4 regions of the Streptomyces camelliae genome follow, and region 4 is predicted to be linked to each of the others. Evidence: riboswitches for the same ligand, from Rfam matches in the RefSeq annotation. Region 4 holds a riboswitch; each other region holds the start of a gene.
What was found. A riboswitch is a leader RNA that binds a small molecule or an ion and turns the genes downstream of it on or off. The one in region 4 is predicted to bind cyclic di-AMP.

Region 1 (5,259 bases), 1.2 Mb from region 4:
CCCGGAATCCACTGGATTCCGGGCCCTGAGCCTTCAGTAGCGGGGACAGGATTTGAACCTGCGACCTCTGGGTTATGAGCCCAGCGAGCTACCGAGCTGCTCCACCCCGCGTCGTTGTGACTCCAGAGTACCCCATGTGCAGGACTGTTCGCACACCGGTTGATCGCGGAGGCGTCGCGCGGTGTCATCCGCTCGGGTCAGCCGAGGTCGCCCGGACGGCCCGGGGCGGCCAGTCTGGACCGTACGTCGGACACGTGGGAGACGAGCGGTGGGCCCTGGAGAGGTGGAGGAGGAGCGGACGTATGCCTGGGCGGGGGGACGGCTGCCCGGTGACCCCGTGCCCGACCCGGGCCTCGGCGACGAGACCGCGCCGCCGCGCCCGCGCCGCCTCACCCCCCGCTCACTGGCCCGCGCCCTGCCCGCGCTGCTGATCGCCGGCGGGGTGCTGTACGGCCTGCTCACCCCGAGGGAGTTCACCGCCGTACCGTTCTTCACGGCCGCCCCGCTGATCGCCGCGCCCCTGTCCTCGCTGCGCACCACCGTGCTGACCGGTGCCGCGGCCGTCGTCGCGATGTACGCGGTGCGCTCCCGGGGCGGCGAGCACTCGGCCGCGGGTGTCGTCACGGACGTCGTCACCGTGGCCTCGGTCGCTCTGCTGGCCGTCGCCATCAACCGGGTCGTCCGGCTCGGTGACCGGCGGCTCGCCTCCGCCCGGGAGATCGCCGAGGCCGCCCAGCGGGCCGTACTGCCGGAGCCCGCCGCGCGGATCGGCGGCTTCGAGATCGCCGCCTGCTACGAGGCGGCCCGGCAGGACGCGTTCATCGGCGGCGACCTGTACGCGGTGCAGGACAGCCCGTACGGCGTCCGGCTGATCGTCGGGGACGTGCGCGGCAAGGGCATGGGTGCGGTCGCCGCCGTCGCCGTGGTGATCGGCGCGTTCCGGGAGGCCGCCGAGCGGGAGGACACGCTGGAGGCGGTGGCGCAGCGGTTGGAGCGGGCGCTGGCCCGCGAGGGCACCCGGCGCGAGGCCGTCGACGCCTTCGAGGGCTTCACCACCGCCGTCCTCGCCGAACTCCCGCACGGCGACGGGCTGGTACGGGTCCTCAGCCGCGGCCATCCGCCCCCGCTGCTGCTGTACGCCGACGGCACCCTGCGCACCCTGGCCGCCCCCGAGCCCGCGCTGCCGCTCGGCATGGGCGACCTCGGAATATGGCCCGACGAGGTCATGGAGGAGCGCTTCCCGGACGGGGCGACCCTGCTGCTGTACACCGACGGGCTGTCCGAGGCCCGGGACGCCCTCGGCCGGTTCTACGACCCCGAACGGCGGCTCGCCGGGCGGGCCTATCCCGGTCCCGCGGCGCTGCTCGGGACGCTCGCCGACGAGGTGCGCCGGCACTCCGGCGGGATGACGGACGACATGGCGCTGCTTGCCGTACGGCATCCCGGGCTCTCACCCACGGTGACCGGACGACCGCCGTCCGCATAACATCTGAGACACCATCAAAAACGCCGAGACTCCTGAATGGCGGTCAACTCGCCCGGTTTGCCGTGGAATCACGGGGTAAGTCCGGTCCGGAAAGCGTTAATGATCAAGTCGAACGGCTTGGAAAGTGACTCGCAGGTCTATTAACGTTCGATAACGCAGCGCGGTCGTCCCAGCCGCCACAAGAGGCGGCTCCGTGCGCACGCGCCGAATCCCGCAAGGGAGCCGGGGAACCACCACCCTGGGGTGAATCACGCGTACACCGGTCGGTATACGCGCGTAGGAGACCTTCCCGCTCCGAACCCGTCAGCTAACCCGGTAGGCGACGGAAGGAAAGGAGTACGCCCGCGTGGCGTCCAACCGGCCTGCCCCCGAAGCCCCGTTCATACCGGCGTCCGACGAGTCCGAGAGCTTCGGCTACGGCTCCTACCGCGCCGACGAGGGCCCCTGGGAGGAGTGGAACCCCACCGAGGACTCCGTCGACCGGGTCCGGGGCCGGCACCGCGTCGCCAAGCAGCGCGGCGGCTTCGCCCGCAGCTCCACCGTCCTCGGCGTCGGCGTCATGGCCGCGGTCGGCGCGGGCGGCATGGCCAGCGCCCACACCGGCAAGTCCCCGGTCTCCATCTCCCTGCCCGACTCCGTCACCCACCTCTTCGAGGGCGGCGGCTCCTCCTCGGCGCCGAAGGCCACCGGCACCGGGCTCTCGGGCGTCGGCGTGAGCGCCGACAGCACCAAGAGCGGCGGCGCCGGCGAGGCCCTGCGCAACCGCATCATGGCCCAGGCCGAGCAGCAGCAGAGCAAGGCCGACAGCAAGGCCACCGCCGCCGCGCTCGCCGCCACCGAGAAGCAGACCGCCGACGCGGCCGCCAAGGCGGAGAAGGACGCTGCCGCCCAGGCCGCCGCCGCCAAGGACAAGGCGGTGGCCGACGCGAAGCAGGTGGCCGAGGCCGCGCGGCTGGCCGAGCTGGCCAAGCAGTACACGCTGCCCGTCGTGTCGTACACGATCACCGGCACCTTCGGTCAGCCCGGCGCGATGTGGTCCTCCGGCTACCACACCGGCCTCGACTTCGCCGCCCCCACCGGCACCCTGATCAAGGCCGTCCACGGCGGCACGATCACCGAGGCCGGCTGGGCCGGCGCCTACGGCTACCGCACCATCCTGACCCTGGACGACGGCACCGAGCTGTGGTTCTGCCACCAGTCCTCGATCAACGTCTCGGTCGGCCAGAAGGTCTCCACCGGCGACGTCATCGGCCGGGTCGGCGCCACCGGCAACGTCACCGGCCCGCACCTGCACCTGGAGGTCCACCCGAACGGCCAGGCCACCGCCATCGACCCGGCGCCGTGGCTGCGCGACAAGGGCCTCAACCCCTGAACCGGACCATGGCATTCGTGTGAACTCGGCGCCGGCGGTGGAATGCGATCATCCTCCGCCGGTGTTGATGCAGAGCATGACTTCCTTGCGCACACTCGGTTCCTCCGACCTCCAGGTCTTCCCCCTCTCCCTGGGCGGGAACGTCTTCGGCTGGACCGCCGACGAGGAGACCTCCTTCGCCGTCCTCGACGCCTACGCGGCGGCGGGCGGCAACTTCATCGACACCGCCGACTCCTACTCCGCCTGGGTCGAGGGCAACCAGGGCGGCGAGTCCGAGACGATCATCGGCAAGTGGGTCAAGGCCCGCGGCAACCGCTCCGACGTCGTCATCGCCACCAAGGTCAGCCAGCACCCGCAGTTCCAGGGCCTGTCCGCCGCCAACATCAAGGCCGCCGCCGACGCCTCCCTGAGCCGCCTGGGCACCGACTACATCGACCTCTACTACACCCACTTCGACAAGCCCGAGGTCCCGGTCGAGGAGATCATCGGCGCCCTCGACGAGCTCGTGAAGGCGGGCAAGGTCCGGCACATCGCCGCCTCCAACATCAGCGCCGAGCGCCTTCAGGCCTCCCTCGACTTCTCCGACCGCGAGGGCCTGGCCCGCTACGTCGCCCTCCAGCCGCACTACAACCTCGTCTCCCGCGACACCTACGAGGGCGAGCTGCAGGACCTGGCCGCCAAGGAGAACCTCTCCGCGGTGCCGTACTTCTCCCTCGCCTCGGGCTTCCTGACCGGCAAGTACCGCCCCGGTACCAAGGTCGACAGCGCCCGCGCCGAAGGGGCCCAGAAGCACGCCGAGTCCGAGCGCGGCCAGAAGGTCCTCGCCGCCCTGGACGAGATCGCCGCCGCCCACGAGGCCCCCGTCGCCACGGTCGCCCTGGCCTGGCTCGCGGCCCAGCCGACGGTCACGGCCCCGATCGCCTCGGCCCGCACGGTCGACCAGCTCCCCGCGCTGCTGGGCGTGGCGGACCTGAGGCTGACGGAGGAGGAGGTCGCGCAGCTGACCGCGGCGTCGGCCTGATGCCCGTCCGGCGGTGCCGGACCCACCGCGGCCCGAAGGTCTACGACCGGTACGGGTTGTACGCGTCGTGCGCGCTGGGCGTGTTCTGCGCGTTGCGCGTGGGGAAGGGCACCGCCGGATACCCGTACCCGTATCCGTATCCGTACTGCGGCTGAGCCCAGTACACCGGAGCCGGAGCAGCCGCACGCGCCGCGTACTCCAGAGCCGGCCGCGCCACGTCCCTGCGCCGCCACAGCTCGTCCAGCAAGTCCCGCTCCCGTACGACGAAGTCGCCCCCGGCCTTCCCCTGGCGCCCCCGGCGCCGCAGCAGGGCGAGCTGCGTGGCGGTGGCCTCGTACCGCGCCACCTCGCGCGCCGCCGGCTTCCCGCCGTGGTGCCGGGCGAAGTCCCGCGCCGCCCGCCGCGCCCGCATCGACCCCAGCGCGAACGGCTCGGCCGGCCCCAGCCACCCGGCCAACACATACACGGGCAGCTCCTCGCGCACGGTCCGCAGCTCCCGCTGCCGCGTCCAGACGGCCAGCCAGGTCAGCAGCCCGAACACGGGCACCATGAAGCAGCCGTAGACGGCGAAGAACCCGAACTCGCCGAACGTGGAGGAGCCGTTCCACAAGGCGTGCATGCTCATCGCGAGCAGCAGCCCGCAGACCGGCAGCAGCACGCGGCGTGCGCGCCGCCGCTGCGCCGCGAACGCGGAGAGCCCGAAGCCGAGGCCGGTCATGGTGGTGAACAGGGGGTGCGCGAACGGCGACATCACGATGCGCACGAAGAAGGTGGCGGCGGTGACGGAGGCGATGCCGCTGTCGCCGGAGAGCTGGTCCGCCCCGAAGGCCGTACCGAGGTAGAGGATGTTCTCGGTGAACGCGAACCCGGTGGCGGTGATGCCCGCGATCACCACCCCGTCGACGATCCCGGTGAAGTCACGTCTGCGGAAGAGGAAGACGAGCAGTACGGCGGCGGCCTTGGCGGACTCCTCGACGATCGGCGCTATCACGGTGGCGCCGAGGGTGTCGGCACTGGCCGGGTCGGCGGTCGCGGTGGCTATCCACCTGGTCGCGAAGCTGTTGGCGACGATGGCTATCAGTGCCGCCGCGCAGGCACCCCAGGCGAACGCGAAGACCAGGTTCCGCCAGGGGCCCGGCGCCACCCGGTCCAGCCAGCGGAACGCGGCGATGAGCCACGGCACGGGCAGCACGGCCAGCCCGAGCCCGACCAGGAACCCCTCGGTACCGGTCTGCCGGCGCACCAGCGCGAGGATCACCAGCCCGGACAGGGCCAGCAGCGTGATCAGCGCCCCGTACCGCACCCAGCCGCGCTGCCACCAGTGCGGATGGCGGAGCACCGCGCCGTCGGGACGCGGGGGATACGCCGGATACGGAGTAC
Region 2 (5,259 bases), 1.8 Mb from region 4:
ACGTAGTCGTCGACGCCGGCGCCCTGCGGAAGCGCCCTGCGCAGGGCCGCGACCTTCTCGCGGTGACGCATGAGCTCGATCTCGGCGTGGCGGAGTTCCTCGCGGGCGGCGAGGTAGTCCGCGGACTCACCGGGCAGCCGGGTGTGCAGCACCATCGTCTCCTCCTGGGTGGGAAGCCCCCCGGGGCCATGTCGAGTCCATGGTCGCGGCCGCCTCGCGCGCCGGGCGTGAGGCGCCGCCGTTCCCGACGGGTGACGAAGACGGGTGACAAAGCGGACGGAACCGGAGCGTCGGGCGTGGCGTGAGGACGCGTGAGGAAGAGATGACGAACCTTCAACTCTGTGATCTTCACGTGATCTGCGCGGCATTAACTTGTGACTAGTGATCGTCTGCCGATACGTTCACCCATCAGCGTGGCGACAGGCATCACCCGCCGCGCCGGCCCTGCTGTCGCACGAAAGGTTTCCGCATGCTCACCGGGAACGGTCGTCACCGTCGCCCCCGTCAGGCTCCGGCCCTCCTCGTCGCAGCCGGAGTGACCGGCTCCGCCATCGCCATCCCGCTGCTCGGCGCCGCGAGCGCCAGCGCCGCCGACGGCACCACGTGGGACAAGGTCGCCGAGTGCGAGAGTGGAGGTTCCTGGAGCGCGGACACCGGCAACGGGTACTACGGCGGCCTGCAGATATCGCAGGACGACTGGGACAAGTACGGCGGCACGCAGTACGCCACGAGCGCCGACCAGGCCAGCCGCTCCCAGCAGATCGCCGTCGCCGAGAAGATCCTCGCCGACCAGGGCACCAAGCCGTGGACCATGTGCGCGCTGACCGCCGGGCTGACCTCCAACTCGGGTTCGGTCGACGTCGACACGGGCGTCGGGGGCTCCGGCAGCAGCGCGGGGTCGGGCGGCGGCTCCGGATCGGCCGACAGCTCCGACTCGTCCGGTCTGTCGGATTCATCCTCTTCTGGTGCCGGTTCCGGCTCCGGCTCGGGGTCCCAGTCCGGTTCGAAGTCCGGCTCCGGTACGGACTCTTCGCCGGGTTCCAGCACCTCGACGGCCCCGGTGCAGGGCGGCGGGGCCGGCAAGGCGCAGGGTGCGGGCGGTGGCTCCACCGAGAGTGGCAGCCCCAAGTCGGACAAGACCGACAAGGCGGGTACATCCGGTTCCTCGGGTTCGACCGGTTCCGCCGGTTCCAGCGGCTCCCCTGCTGGCGGGAACTCGCCGGGGAGTGACAGCTCGCCCGCGACCACCCCCGGGACCGACGAGTCGGACAATTCCCAGCAGAGTGTCGGTTCTTGGAGTCTCGTCGACACCGGAGCCCTCAGCAGTGGCGGACGTCACCGTGGCGACAGTGCGGACGAAAGCCTCACAAACGGTCAGAATGGCCAGCCCTCCGGCCGTCACGCGAACCCCCAGCCGGACACCTACACCGTCCACGAGGGTGACACCCTCGCCTCCATCGCCGACTCCCTTGGCGTCCACGGCGGATGGCATGCGCTCTACGACGACAACAAGAGCGTCGTCGGCGCCGACCCGAACCACATCACCGCCGGTCAGACCCTGGAAGTGCGTCACGAAACGGACGCGTAGCAGGGGGATTTGACGCCCTGATTGATAGCTAAATGTCCGGTTTGGCGAAAGTGTGGGATGAGTCTCAGAAGCCCTGATCGTCTTTGAAATTCCGTCGATCCCGTGTCTACGGTCAGGACCGCTCGTCACCACGAGCCCCGGCAGCCGCAACGCCGAATCCTGCCAGCGGTCGTCCGGGAACAGTCGTCGCGTCATGCGCCGTAGGCAGGAGCGGGGGACCCAAGGTAGGCGCCGGAACCGGCAGTTGAGGCTGCCGGCACCGGCTTGGGGTGAAGCCGCAGGCCCGCGACAGCGGGCGTGCGACCGGGCAACTCAACCGGCCCGAACCCGACAGCTCACCTCGCAGGCGTCGGTGAGGGGATCGATCCATGCTGTTTTCCGGCAAGGGCAAGCACCGTCGCCCGTCCAAGGCCGTCCGTGTCGTCGCGCTCGCCGGTGTCACCGGTGCCGCTGTCGCCGCCCCGCTGATGGCGGCCGGCAACGCCTCCGCCGCCACCGCCTCCGAGTGGGACGCGGTCGCCCAGTGCGAGTCGGGCGGCAACTGGTCCATCAACACCGGCAACGGCTTCTACGGCGGCCTGCAGTTCACCAACTCCACCTGGGCCGCGTACGGCGGCACCGCCTACGCCGCGCGCGCCGACCTCGCCACCAAGGCGCAGCAGATAGCCGTCGCCGAGAAGGTCCTCGCGGGCCAGGGCAAGGGCGCCTGGCCGGTCTGCGGCACGGGCCTGTCCTCCGCCGCGTACAACGGCTCCGCCCCCACCACCTCGTCGAAGACGACCGCGCCGAGCACGAGCAGCGGCACCGCCACCCGCTCCACCGACCAGCAGGCCGCCACCCGCTCCACCACGCGCACCGCGCCCTCGGCGAGCAAGACCGTCACCACCCCGACCGGCAAGACGGTCAAGAAGGGCGACGGCGAGTACAAGGTCGTCAAGGGTGACACCCTCAGCGCCATCGCCGAGAAGCACCACGTCGCCGGCGGCTGGCAGAAGCTGTTCAAGCTGAACAAGGACATCGTCCAGGACGCGGACCTCATCTACCCGGGTCAGCAGCTGCACCTGAAGTGACATCCGGCTCCGGCCGGACGCACAGTGCTCTCACAACCCCTCCCCCCACACTGAAGCCCCCGTGAGGGCCACCCCCGTCCCCACGGGCTCCCCGCCCCGGCGCGTGTTCCCCCGTACGCGCCGGGGCGGGGTTTTCATGTCCGCTCCTGTTTCCCCTCCCGTTTCCCCGTTCTTCACCCCCACCCCCCTTTGTTCCGCTCATGAACAATGAGTACCGTCTGCATGTCCCTCCCCGTCCACGGGGCGGTCGGTCGGTGGCCGACAGCCCCGGGACGGTTAGGCTCTAGTCGCAAGGCACAGCCGTAAGGCAGACAGCCCCGCACTTCCAGCGTCACATCCAAGAAGGAGATGCTCGTGCCGTCCATCGACGTCGTCGTAGCCCGGGAAATCCTGGACTCCCGAGGCAACCCCACGGTCGAGGTCGAGGTCGGCCTCGACGACGGCAGCACGGGTCGTGCCGCCGTCCCGTCCGGCGCCTCGACCGGTGCCTTCGAGGCCATCGAGCTGCGCGACGGTGACCCGAACCGCTACCAGGGCAAGGGTGTCGAGAAGGCCGTCCTCGCCGTCATCGAGCAGATCGGCCCGGAGCTGGTCGGCTACGACGCCACCGAGCAGCGCCTGATCGACCAGGCCATGTTCGACCTGGACGCCACCGACAACAAGGGCTCCCTCGGCGCCAACGCCATCCTCGGCGTCTCCCTCGCCGTCGCCCACGCCGCCTCCGAGGCCAGCGACCTGCCGCTGTTCCGCTACCTGGGCGGCCCGAACGCGCACCTGCTGCCGGTGCCGATGATGAACATCCTGAACGGCGGCTCGCACGCCGACTCCAACGTGGACATCCAGGAGTTCATGATCGCCCCGATCGGCGCGGAGTCCTTCTCCGAGGCCCTGCGCTGGGGTGCCGAGGTCTACCACACGCTGAAGAAGGTCCTGAAGAGCAAGGGCCTGGCCACCGGCCTCGGCGACGAGGGCGGCTTCGCCCCGAACCTGGAGTCCAACCGCGCCGCGCTCGACCTCATCCTTGAGGCCATCAAGGAGGCCGGTTACATCCCCGGCCAGCAGATCGCCCTCGCGCTCGACGTCGCCGCCTCCGAGTTCTACAAGGACGGCAAGTACCTCTTCGAGGGCAAGGAGCGCTCCGCCGCCGAGATGACGGAGTACTACGAGGAGCTCGTCGAGGCCTACCCGCTCGTCTCCATCGAGGACCCGCTGTTCGAGGACGACTGGGCCGGCTGGAAGGTCATCACCGACAAGCTCGGCGACAAGGTCCAGCTCGTCGGCGACGACCTGTTCGTCACCAACCCCGAGCGCCTCGCCCGCGGCATCGAGGAGGGCACCGCCAACGCCCTGCTGGTCAAGGTCAACCAGATCGGTTCGCTGACCGAGACCCTGGACGCCGTCGAGCTGGCCCAGCGCAACGGCTTCAAGTGCATGATGTCGCACCGCTCCGGCGAGACCGAGGACGTCACCATCGCCGACCTCGCCGTCGCCACCAACTGCGGCCAGATCAAGACCGGCGCCCCGGCCCGCTCCGAGCGCGTCGCCAAGTACAACCAGCTGCTGCGCATCGAGGAGATCCTCGACGACGCCGCGGTGTACGCCGGCCGTAGCGCCTTCCCCCGCTTCAAGGGCTGAGCCAACCTGGCGTAAGGCTTAGCCAGTCGTACGTACGTCCCCGTACCCGGTCCCGTACCGTGTCCGGGGACGTACGCGCGTGTGTACGGGACCAACGGGATGGACGGGAGGCGGGGATCATGGCCGTGAAGGACCGGGACCGGTTCTCCACCGCGACCCGGCTGCGGCTGCTCGGCGAGCAGACGGCGGCCCGGGTCTACCGCTCCCAGACCAAGCGACAGGCCCGCCGCTCCCGGCTCACCGGCCGCGCGGCCCTTCTCGCGCTGGTGCTGTGCTCGATCATCGTCGCGCTCGCCTATCCGATGCGCCAGTACGTCTCCCAGCGCGCGCAGATCTCCGACCTCCAGCGGCAGCAGGAGCAGGCCCGTGAGCGCGTGGAGCAGCTGCGCGACCTCAAGGCACGCTGGCAGGACGACGCCTACGCCGAGCAGCAGATCCGGCGCCGGCTGCACTATGTGATGCCGGGGGAGACCGGGTACGTGATCGTCGAGCCGGGCGCCGCCCGGCAGTCCCGCGCCGATCTGAGGGCCGCCCAGCGTCCCTGGTACGCCAACGTCTGGGACGGAATCGACAAGTCCGACGCCTCGGACCAGTGAACCGACAGAAAGCCGATCTGAAAGCAGTCATGGAAACGCCTCCGCCGCCCACCCCGCGCACCGAGCCCACCGCCGCGGACGTAGCGGCCTTCAAGCAGCAGCTCGGCCGTCCGCCGCGGGGTCTGCGGGCCATCGCGCACCGCTGCCCCTGCGGTCAGCCGGACGTCGTGGAGACGGCGCCGCGGCTGCCCGACGGCACGCCCTTCCCGACGCTGTACTACCTGACGTGCCCGAAGGCGTCCTCCGCCATCGGCACGCTGGAGGCGAACGGCGTGATGAAGGAGATGACGGAGCGGCTGGGGACCGACCCGGAGCTGGCCGCCGCCTACCGGGCCGCGCACGAGGACTACATCCGGCGCCGGGACGAGAT
Region 3 (5,259 bases), 1.2 Mb from region 4:
CTCTTCTTTGTATACGGCGCGCGTGTTAATGCCGCGGGCCCGACGTGTTTACGACGTGTTGCGAAGTCCTCACACGCTCACCGGCACCGGAAAAGCGCAGCCGGTGCGCGGCCGTCGTGCGCTCGCCGTGCAGCGCCGTGAGCGCCCGCGCGCGCTCGCCGTCGCCGCGCGCCACCGCGTCCACGATCGCGCCGTGCTCCGCCCAGGCATCGGCCGGGCTGGGCGGCGCCTCCACCGTGTACATCCAGGCGATCTTGTGCCGCAGCTGGGTCAGCATGGAGGTCAGCGACGGGCTGCCGCAGGCCTGGGCGAGCGTCTCGTGGAACCAGCCGCCCAGCGAGCGCAGATCCTCGCTGCTGCCCCGTCGGGCCCGCTCCTGACCCAGCCTCACCAGGCCGCGCAGCACCTTGAGATGCGCCTCCGTGCGCCGCTGGGCGGCCCGGGCGGCCCCGAGCGGCTCCAGGAGCATGCGCATCTCCAGCAGGTCGGCGGCCTCCTGCTCGGTCGGCTCGGCCACGCACGCGCCCGCGTGCCGGCGCGTCACCACGAAGCCCTCCGCCTCCAGAGTGCGCAGCGCCTCGCGGACGGGGACGCGCGAGACGCCGTAACGACGCGCCAGGACTTCCTCGGTCAGCCGGCTGCCGCGCTCGTAGACACCGGCGACGATGTCGTCCCGGATCGCCGTGCATACCGAGTGCGCCGGAATACGCATGACCGACCTCCGCCTTAATCCCCGTGAAACGTCGACGATGGACGTGTGTTCCGTGACTCTATTCCAATGAGCCGGAATTTCCGACGGCGGGCCGGAATCCATGGAGGTTTTTTGGACAGACCTCCGGCGGACAGCGTGAAAAACGGCGAAAGCCCCGGCTCGATGAGCCGGGGCCGCGGATGCCGTGCGCGGGTGGGTCAGACGTTCACGCCGTGCTTGCGGAGATAGGCGACGGGGTCGACGTCCGAGCCGTAGTCGGGGGTGGTCCGGGCCTCGAAGTGGAGGTGCGGCCCGGTGACGTTGCCGGTCGCGCCGGACAGGCCGATCTGCTGGCCCGGGGTGACCTGCTGGCCCACCGTGACCCCGATGGACGACAGGTGGCCGTACTGGGTGTACATGCCGTCGGCCATCCGGATCACGATCTGGTTGCCGTACGCGCCGCCCCAGCCGGTGGAGACGACAGTGCCGGAACCGACCGCGTGGACGGGCGTGCCGCTGGCCGCGTGGAAGTCGATGCCGGTGTGCGAACCGGAGGACCACAGGGAGCTGCTGGCCTTGTAGCCCGTGGAGACGTACGAGTCGGTGATCGGGGCGACGAAGCGGTTCAGCCGCTCGCGCTCGGCCTCGCGGATCTCCTGGGCCCGCTCGGCCGCGGCCTGCTCGGCCGCCTTCTGCTCCGCGGCCCGCTGCTGGGCGGCGGCCTGCGCGTCGATGTTCGCGGCGATGTCGTCGCCCACGGTGATCACCGGGGTGAGGCCGGTCTGCTCGGGGGAGTTCTGGGCGGCGAACGCCGGGGCGGCCGCGAGGGTGCCGACGACTCCGGTGGTGAGGGCCGCGATACCGGCCGCCTGAGCGGTGGTGCGCTTGACCCGGCCGGGCTTGCGATGCTTCCCGGAGGCGCACATGAACGCCATGAAGTGGCTGGTCCTTTCCTTCCCTCTCGCCTGCCGGGTTAGCTGACGGGTTCGGAGCAGGAAGGTCTCCTACGGCCCCCACGCGCACGCGTGGGCGTCCGATTCACCCCAAGGGACCTGGGTCCCCGGCTCCCCTGGCTCGCGCCGTACGGGGACTCGGCGATGGCTGTCCGGTGCCGCGGGTGCGGCGCACTGCCTGACGAACAGCCCGGACGACGCTAGGCGGGCCCGTCGGTGATCCCCAAACCGATCCGGGTTTTTGTAGCGCATCCCACAGGGCAGACAGGCAACCTCCGCCCCAAATCGGGCATCTGAGGCGGGAAGCGGAACAGCAAGGGGCCCTGACGGCCCGTAAGCCGTCAGGGCCCCACGCATGCGCGTGCGTTACTCGGCCGCCACCACGGTGACGTCGCCGATGCCGAGCGCCTCCACCGGCGCCTTGATCTGGGCGGCGTCACCGACGAGGACGGTCACCAGGCGGTCCACCGGGAAGGCGTTCACGACGGCCGCCGTGGCCTCCACCGTGCCCGTCGCGGCCAGCTGCTGGTACAGCGTCGCCTGGAAGTCGTCGGGCAGGTGCTGCTCGACCTGGTCGGCCAGCGTGCTCGCGACGGCCGCCGCCGTCTCGTACTTCAGCGGCGCCACCCCGACGAGGTTCTGCACGGCCACGTCCCGCTCGGCGTCGGTCAGGCCGTCCGCCGCGAGGGTGCGCAGCACCTTCCACAGGTCCTCCAGCGCGGGACCGGTGTTCGGCGTGTCCACCGAGCCGCTGATGGCGAGCATGGAGATGCCCGTGCCGTCCGCGGCGGAACGCAGGACCTGGCCGAACGCGCGCACACCGTAGGTGTAGCCCTTCTCCTCGCGCAGGACGCGGTCCAGGCGGGAGGTGAGGGTGCCGCCGAGGCAGTAGGTGCCGAGCACCTGGGCGGGCCACACGCGGTCGTGCCGGTCGGGGCCGACGCGGCCGATGAGCAGCTGCGTCTGGACGGCGCCGGGCCGGTCCACGATGACCACGCGCCCGGTGTCGTCGGCGCTCACCGACGGCACCGTACGGGCCGCGCCCGGGGTGCCCGTCCAGGCGCCAAGGGTCTCGCCGAGCAGCGCGTCCAGGTCGACGCCGGTCAGGTCGCCGACCACGACCGCGGTGGCCGTGGCGGGGCGGACGTGGCGGTCGTAGAAGGCGCGTACGGCGGCCGCGTCGATCTTCTCGACCGTGTCCTCGGTGCCCTGGCGCGGGCGCGACATGCGCGAGCTCGCCGGGAACAGTTCCTTGGAGAGCTCCTTGGCGGCCCGGCGGGAGGGGTTGGCCAGCTCGTGCGGGATCTCGTCCAGGCGGTTGCGGACCAGCCGCTCGACCTCGCTCTCGGCGAACGCGGGCGCGCGCAGGGCGTCGGCGAGCAGGCCGAGGCCCTTGGCCAGCCGGGAGGCGGGCACCTCCAGGCTGAGCCGGACGCCCGGGTGGTCGGCGTGCGCGTCGAGCGTGGCGCCCGCGCGCTCCAGCTCGGCGGCGAACTCCTCGGCGGAGTGCTTGTCGGTGCCCTCCGAGAAGGCCCGCGCCATGATCGTGCCGACGCCGTCCAGGCCGGCCGGCTCGGCGTCCAGGGGCGCGTCGAGCAGCACCTCGACGGCGACGACCTGCTGGCCGGGGCGGTGGCAGCGCAGCACCGTCAGGCCGTTGTCCAGCGCGCCGCGCTCGGGGGCCGGGAACGCCCACGGCTTGGCGTCGCCGGGCTGGGGCTGGGGGTGGAAGTCCATGGTGGCGAGCTCGGTCACTTGGCCGTCTCCTCGTTCTCGTTGCCGGCCTCTACGGTCGCTTCCTGCTCCGGGTCCTCGCCGCGCCCCGCTTCCTCGGTGTGCTCGGCGGACTCGGCGGACAGCGGCTCGTAGACGAGGACCGCGCGGTTGTCGGGGCGCAGGCGGGCCTTGGCGACCTCCTGGACCTCCTCCGGGGTGATCTCCAGGACGCGCTTGACGGCGGTGAGGGCGAGCTGCGGGTCGCCGAACAGGACGGCGAACCGGCACAGTTCGTCGGCGCGGCCGGCGACCGTGCCCAGCCGGTCCAGCCACTCGCGCTCCAACTGGGCCTGGGCGCGCTCCATTTCCTCCGGCGTGGGGCCCTGCTCGGCGAACCGGGCCAGCTCCTCGTCGATGGCGGCTTCGATGACCGGCACCTCGACGTCCCCGGAGGTCTTCACGTCCAGCCAGCCCATCGAGGGGGCGCCGGCGAGGCGCAGCAGACCGAAGCCGGCCGCGACGGCCGTACGGTCGCGGCGCACCAGCCGGTTGTACAGCCGGGAGGACTCGCCGCCGCCGAGGACGGTCAGAGCGAGGTCGGCCGCGTCGCACGCGCGCGTGCCGTCGTGCGGGAGCCGGTAGGCGGCCATCAGGGCGCGCGCCGGGACCTCCTCGACGACGACCTCACGCTTCTGCTCGCCGATGACCTCCGGCAGGGTGCCGTCGCGGGGGGCGGGCTTGCCGTCGTGCGCGGGGATCGAGCCGAAGTACTTCTCGACCCAGGCGAGGGTCTGCTTCGGGTCGATGTCGCCGACCACCGAGAGCACGGCGTTGTTCGGCGCGTAGTAGGTGCGGAAGAACTGGCGGGCGTCCTCCAGGGTGGCCGCGTCCAGGTCCGCCATCGAGCCGATCGGCGTGTGGTGGTAGGGGTGGCCCTCCGGGTACGAGAGCGCGGTCAGCTTCTCGAAGGCGGTGCCGTAGGGGACGTTGTCGTAGCGCTGGCGGCGCTCGTTCTTGACGACGTCCCGCTGGTTCTCCATGGACTCGTCGTCCAGGGCGGCCAGCAGCGAGCCCATGCGGTCGGCCTCCAGCCAGAGCGCCAGCTCCAGCTGGTGGGCGGGCATGGTCTCGAAGTAGTTGGTGCGCTCGAAGCTGGTGGTGCCGTTGAGCGAGCCGCCGGCGCCCTGCACCAGCTCGAAGTGACCGTTGCCCTTCACCTGTCCCGAGCCCTGGAACATCAAGTGCTCGAAAAGGTGAGCCAGACCGGTACGCCCCTTGACTTCGTGGCGGGAGCCGACGTCGTACCAGAGGCAGACCGCCGCCACCGGGGTCAGGTGATCCTCGGAGAGCACCACGCGCAGACCGTTGGCCAGGCGGTGCTCGGTCGCTGTCAGGCCCCCGGAGCCTGCCTCGGCTGTGGTCGTGTGACCCATGGGCATGTACGTCCCTTCGCATGGGGATGCGGTGGTGCACACCGCGGTTTTCCTGCCGTTCCTGCCACTGTATGCAAAGCGTGCGGGACCTCGGCGAAGTTCCCGCGAGGCGTACGCCGACAGCGATCGCGCGGCCCGCGTCCGGCCCTGCCGGGGATGCCGTTCCGGCGCCGTACGCGACCGTGTGCACCGGGTCGCGGCACGGGTTGTCGGTGCCTCGGTCCACAATGGTCGGCGTCAGATCAGTCAATCGCTTCAGCAAGGAGCCGGCAGCGATGGCCCGCCGCAGCACGAAGACCCCGCCGCCCGACGACTCGTACGAGGAGAAGATCCTCGACATCGACGTCGTGGACGAGATGCGTGGCTCCTACCTTGAGTACGCGTACTCGGTCATCTATTCGCGCGCCCTGCCGGACGCCCGTGACGGCCTCAAGCCGGTGCACCGCCGGATCGTGTACCAGATGAA
Region 4 (5,259 bases):
AGCGCATGTGCGGGAAGACGCCGTCCTCCATGCCGGTCAGGAAGACGACGGGGAATTCCAGGCCCTTGGCGGTGTGCAGGGTCATCAGGGTGATGACGCCGGAGCCTTCCTCGTCCTCGTCGGGGATCTGGTCGGAGTCGGCGACCAGCGCGACCTGCTCCAGGAAGTCGGCCAGCGTACCGCCCGGGGCGGTAGCCCCTGATGTCGCTGCGCCTTCGCCGCGCTCCTGCTCGAACTCCAGGGCCACGGCCGCGAGTTCCTGGAGGTTCTCGATGCGGGTCTCGTCCTGCGGGTCGGTGGAGGACTGCAACTCGGCGAGGTAACCGGTGCGTTCGAGGACGGCTTCGAGGACCGTGGCCGGTCCGGCGCCGGATTCCACGATCGTGCGCAGGTCCTCCATCAGCGTGTTGAACCGCTTGACCGCGTTGGTGGAGCGCGCGGCCATGCCGTACGCCTCGTCCACGCGCTTGAGCGCCTGCGGGAAGCTGATCTTCTCGCGCTGGGAGAGGGCATCGATCATCGCCTCGGCGCGGTCGCCGATGCCCCGCTTGGGCACGTTGAGGATGCGGCGCAGCGGCACCGAGTCCTCGGGGTTGGCGAGAACGCGCAGGTAGGCGAGGACGTCCCGGACCTCCTTGCGCTCGTAGAAGCGGACCCCGCCGACGACCTTGTAGGGCAGGCCGACGCGGATGAAGACCTCTTCGAAGACACGGGACTGGGCGTTGGTGCGGTAGAAGACGGCGACGTCGCCCGCCTTGGCCTGACCCGCGTCGACCAGGCGGTCTATCTCGTCGGCGACGAACTGCGCCTCGTCGTGCTCGGTGTCGGCGACATAGCCGGTGATCTGCGCGCCCTGGCCCGCGTTGGTCCACAGGTTCTTCGGGCGGCGCGACTCGTTGCGCTCGATGACCGCGTTGGCGGCGCTCAGAATGGTCTGCGTGGAGCGGTAGTTCTGCTCCAGCAGGATCGTCGTCGCGTCCGGGTAGTCCTCCTCGAACTGGAGGATGTTGCGGATCGTCGCGCCCCGGAAGGCGTAGATCGACTGGTCCGCGTCACCGACCACGCACAGCTCGGCGGGCGGGAGGTCGTGCTCGCTCGGCGGAGCGTCCTCGTCGTGGGTGCCGGTGCCGACGAGTTCGCGGACGAGCGCGTACTGGGCGTGGTTGGTGTCCTGGTACTCGTCGACCAGGACGTGCCGGAAGCGGCGGCGGTAGTGCTCGGCGACGTCCGGAAAGGCGCGCAGCAGGTTGACCGTCGTCATGATCAGGTCGTCGAAGTCGAGGGCGTTGGCCTCGCGCAGCCGCGACTGGTAGAGCGCGTAGGCCTGCGCGAGGGTCTTCTCGAAGCCGTCGGCGGCCTGCGCGGCGAAGTCCTCCTCGTCGATCAGCTCGTTCTTGAGGTTGCTGATCTTGGCGCTGAAGGACTTGGGCGGGAAGCGCTTGGGGTCGAGGTCCAGGTCACGGCAGACCAGGGCCATCAGGCGCTTGCTGTCGGCGGCGTCGTAGATCGAGAACGACGACGTGAAGCCGAGCTTCTTGCTCTCGCGGCGCAGGATGCGCACGCACGCGCTGTGGAAGGTCATGACCCACATCGCGTTGGCGCGCGGGCCGACGAGCTGCTCGACGCGCTCCTTCATCTCGCCCGCGGCCTTGTTGGTGAAGGTGATCGCGAGGATCTGGCCCGGGTGCACATGCCGCTCGGCGAGCAGGTGGGCGATGCGGTGGGTGAGCACGCGGGTCTTGCCGGAGCCGGCACCGGCGACGATGAGCAGCGGGGAGCCGGCGTGCACGACCGCGGCGCGCTGGTTGTCGTTCAGCCCCTCCAGGAGCGCCGCCGCGTCCAGCGCGGGGCGCGGGGCGCCGTCGCGGTAGTAGGCGTCCCGGTCCGGCGGCGCGTCGAACTTCCCGCCGAACAGATCGTCCGGAAGCGGTTCCGGAGCATGATCGTCCTCGGGCGGCGGCGGGGGTTCCTCCTCGTGCCCGCGCGGGGGCTGGAGGTCCGCCAGGAAGCTGTCGTCAAAGAGGCTGCTCATCGCTCTCCGAGTCTAGGGCGCCCCACCGACAACCGGTCGCCGTCCCGGGAAGAAGGTCGCGCGAGCAGAGCGGCGAACCCCCTCACGCAGCGGAATCACTCGATGACGTGGACGTGATCCCGGCGCCGGATCACGAAAATGTATCGGACATATCACGCACCAACCTTCACACCAGTCACACGAGTTGGCTAGGTTGCCGTCGGGTCGCGTGCGCGGCCCCCGCCGAGTCCGGCGCCTCCCGTAAGGGGGGCCGGAGCCGGGGACCCACCGAATCTCCGGGGTGAATCGGCCGACTCCCGTCCGGGACGACGCCGTAGGGCAACCCTTCCGAACCTCCGCCCGAACCCGACAGCTAACCCGGTAGGCGGCCCACTGGAAGGAGTCGCCTCCCTTGGCGTCGCACCGCAAGTCGCGTCCCGGCGGGACCACCGGAGTGGGTCTGCGCACCCCGGCCCTCGCCACCGCCGCCCTCACCTCCATAGCCATGCTGTCCCAGACGGCCGAGGCCGCCCCCGGTACGGACCACACCCGGCCGAGCCTGGAGGAGGTGGAGAAGAAGGTCGACGACCTCTACCGGCAGGCGGAGTCGGCGACCGAGAAGTACGACGCGGCCACGGAGCGCACCGGCAAGCAGCGCGGGCGGGTCGACGCGCTCCGGGACGAGGTCGCCCGCCGCACCGCCCGCCTCAACAAGGCCCGCGACGAGCTGGGCTCCTTCGCCGCGGCCCAGTACCGCACCGGCGCCGCCGCCCCCGACACGGCCACCTTCCTGCTCGCGGACAACCCGCAGGACTACTTCGACCAGACCCAGCTGATGAGCCGGCTGACCACGCGCGAGAAGAGCGCGGTCGACGCCTACATCGACGAGCAGGCCTCCACCATGAAGAAGCGGCGGGAGGCCGCGCAGAGCCTGCAGACGCTGACCGAGTCGCAGCACGAGCTGCAGACCGCCAAGTCCACCGTCCAGCAGAAGCTCGCCTCCGCGCGCGAGCTGCTGTCGCAGCTGACGGCCCAGGAGAAGGCGCGGCTGGCCGCCATCGAGCGGGAGAAGCAGCAGGAGGCGGCGCGCAAGGCGGCCGAGCTGGCGAAGCAGCAGGCCGAAGCCCAGCAGAAGACCACCTCGTCCGGCTCATCCAGCCCGACCGGCTCCGCCTCTTCCGGATCCTCCGGGTCCGCCGGCTCGTACGACACGAAGGCCGCCAAGGCCATCGCCTTCGCCCGCGCCCAGATCGGCAAGCCGTACGTGTGGGGCGCCACCGGGCCGGACTCCTACGACTGCTCGGGCCTCACCCAGGCCGCCTGGAAGGCCGCCGGCGTCACGCTCCCGCGCACCACGTACGACCAGGTCAACGCCGGGACCACGGTGTCCCTGGCCGACGCGCGCCCGGGGGACCTGATCTTCTTCTACGACGACATCAGCCACGTCGGTCTCTACATCGGCAACGGCATGATGATCCACGCCCCGAAGCCGGGCGCGTACGTCCGTGAGGAGTCGGTGTACTACGGCGGGGAATCGATCATCCACAGCGTGGTCCGCCCGGGCTGACGCCTACCGGGTCAGGTCCACAGAACGGCGATGAAGATGTTCGTCATGGTCAGCAGGCCGACGACCCCGAAGGCGCCCTTGTCGACCTTCTCCTCGTCGCGCTTCACATAGACCAGCCCGAGAATCACGATCAGCAGGGCCAGCTTCACACCGATCTTGATGGTGTTCACGTGGTGGTCGTCGGCCTGGTTGAGGCCGACGAGGGCCACCCCGGTGACGAGCATGGTCAGCGCACCGTGCAGCATCCCGGGGACGAAGCGAGCCGTGCCCTGCCCCATCGCCTTCATCTGGGTGAGGAAACCGCCGAGCAGCGCGGCGATGCCAATGATGTGCAGGCCGACGAAGAGATGGATGAGTACGTCCATGGGGCCGGAGCCTAATTCGTCGGTAACAGCCCCAAGGACGGCAGGGTGCCGTTCCCGGGGTGTTCGAGTGGTGAGGGCCGTCACGCCTTGTCGGAGCTGGCCTCGCGAGGCCTCTGGTCAGACCGCGCGGCCGGCCTGACCAGGGGTGTACCGGCCCCCTGTCATCGGGCCCGGCCGCGGCCGACATGGATCATGCATTTATGCGGTCCATAACACCTCCGGCACCCCTTCCGTCCCGCTTCCCGCGTATCGGTCATCACACTGTGTGAAGGAGGCGAGCCTGGACGGTCGGATCAGTCACATAAGGTCACGTTCCGATCCGTAAAGGCCAGTTCCGTACAGTCCGTTACCCACTCGTCACACTCCGGCCTAGCGTCCTCTCCACCGCCGAGAAGGGTCCGGCGGCGGCCCGCTCCCCCTGTGCGGGCCGCCGCCGGGCATACCGCCCGCTCGGTCGTCGAGCAGGAAGGACGTGACGGTCCAGGTGGCAGCGCATCGCAAGCCCCGGCAACGCTCGATCGGTGGCCCTACGGTCCGGACGGCCGCCACCCTCGCCCTGGCGGGCGCGGCCACCGCGACGGGGTTCGACGGGACCGGACACGCCGACCCGCAGCTGACACCGGCACAGGTGAAGGCCCAGGTGGACAAGCTCTACCAGCAGGCCGAGGCGGCGACCGAGAAGTACGACGGCGCCAAGGAGCAGGCAGACGCGGCCCAGCGGCGGCTCAACGCGCTGCACGACGAGACGGCCCGCAGGCAGGCCGAGCTCAACTCGGCCCGGGACGCGCTGGGTTCGTTCGCCTCCGCGCAGTACCGCGACGGCGGCTTCGCCCCCGCCTGGCAACTGGCCCTGTCCAACGACCCCGACCGGTATCTGGACGACGCCGCCTTCGCCGAGCGGGCCGGCGATCGGCAGGCCGCCGCCGTGTCGCGGGTACGCGAACAACTGCGGGAGATCGAGCAGTTGCGCGGAGCCGCCCGCGTCCAGCTGGCGTCGCTGCGCTCCCGGCAGGCCGAGCTGAGCCGGCAGAAGAAGACCGTCACGGACAAGCTGGCCGAGGCCCGGCGGCTGCTGGCGCGGCTCACCCCGCAGCAGCGCGCCCAGGTCACCGGTGACGACGGCAGCGCACCGGGGCGCGCCTCCCGGTCGGCCGCAGATGCCCGGCAGGCCCTGGCGCAGGCCGGATCCGGGCCCGGCTCCGTCACGGCGCCCGACAGCCGCGCTGCGGCGGCCGTCGCCTACGCCTACGCCAAGCTCGGCAGCCCCTATGTGTGGGGGGCGGCCGGCCCGAACTCCTTCGACTGCTCGGGGCTGG

Region 1: linked by a shared signal. The riboswitch ahead of O1G22_RS22230 (M23 family metallopeptidase) and the one ahead of O1G22_RS16550 (C40 family peptidase) in region 4 are both predicted to bind cyclic di-AMP.
Region 2: linked by a shared signal. The riboswitch ahead of O1G22_RS24975 (transglycosylase family protein) and the one ahead of O1G22_RS16550 (C40 family peptidase) in region 4 are both predicted to bind cyclic di-AMP.
Region 3: linked by a shared signal. The riboswitch ahead of O1G22_RS11125 (M23 family metallopeptidase) and the one ahead of O1G22_RS16550 (C40 family peptidase) in region 4 are both predicted to bind cyclic di-AMP.

Annotation. Positions count from the first base shown of each region.
Region 1 is NZ_CP115300.1:4,876,227-4,881,485, forward strand. It holds tRNA gene O1G22_RS22220 (tRNA-Met) at 38-111, opposite strand; gene O1G22_RS22225 (PP2C family protein-serine/threonine phosphatase) at 269-1,486, shown strand; cyclic di-AMP (ydaO/yuaA leader) riboswitch at 1,679-1,823, shown strand; gene O1G22_RS22230 (M23 family metallopeptidase) at 1,833-2,858, shown strand; gene O1G22_RS22235 (aldo/keto reductase) at 2,935-3,879, shown strand; gene O1G22_RS22240 (PrsW family intramembrane metalloprotease) at 3,920-5,259, opposite strand, start outside.
Region 2 is NZ_CP115300.1:5,448,193-5,453,451, forward strand. It holds gene O1G22_RS24965 (DUF899 family protein) at 1-155, opposite strand, end outside; gene O1G22_RS24970 (LysM peptidoglycan-binding domain-containing protein) at 470-1,588, shown strand; cyclic di-AMP (ydaO/yuaA leader) riboswitch at 1,775-1,952, shown strand; gene O1G22_RS24975 (transglycosylase family protein) at 1,957-2,658, shown strand; gene eno (phosphopyruvate hydratase) at 3,007-4,293, shown strand; gene O1G22_RS24985 (FtsB family cell division protein) at 4,413-4,889, shown strand; gene O1G22_RS24990 (DUF501 domain-containing protein) at 4,919-5,259, shown strand, end outside.
Region 3 is NZ_CP115300.1:2,462,689-2,467,947, forward strand. It holds gene O1G22_RS11120 (GntR family transcriptional regulator) at 26-712, opposite strand; gene O1G22_RS11125 (M23 family metallopeptidase) at 910-1,626, opposite strand; cyclic di-AMP (ydaO/yuaA leader) riboswitch at 1,639-1,798, opposite strand; gene O1G22_RS11130 (M16 family metallopeptidase) at 2,011-3,399, opposite strand; gene O1G22_RS11135 (M16 family metallopeptidase) at 3,396-4,799, opposite strand; gene O1G22_RS11140 (DNA gyrase/topoisomerase IV subunit A) at 5,069-5,259, shown strand, end outside.
Region 4 is NZ_CP115300.1:3,669,657-3,674,915, forward strand. It holds gene pcrA (DNA helicase PcrA) at 1-2,032, opposite strand, end outside; cyclic di-AMP (ydaO/yuaA leader) riboswitch at 2,255-2,416, shown strand; gene O1G22_RS16550 (C40 family peptidase) at 2,424-3,578, shown strand; gene O1G22_RS16555 (hypothetical protein) at 3,590-3,943, opposite strand; gene O1G22_RS16560 (C40 family peptidase) at 4,428-5,259, shown strand, end outside.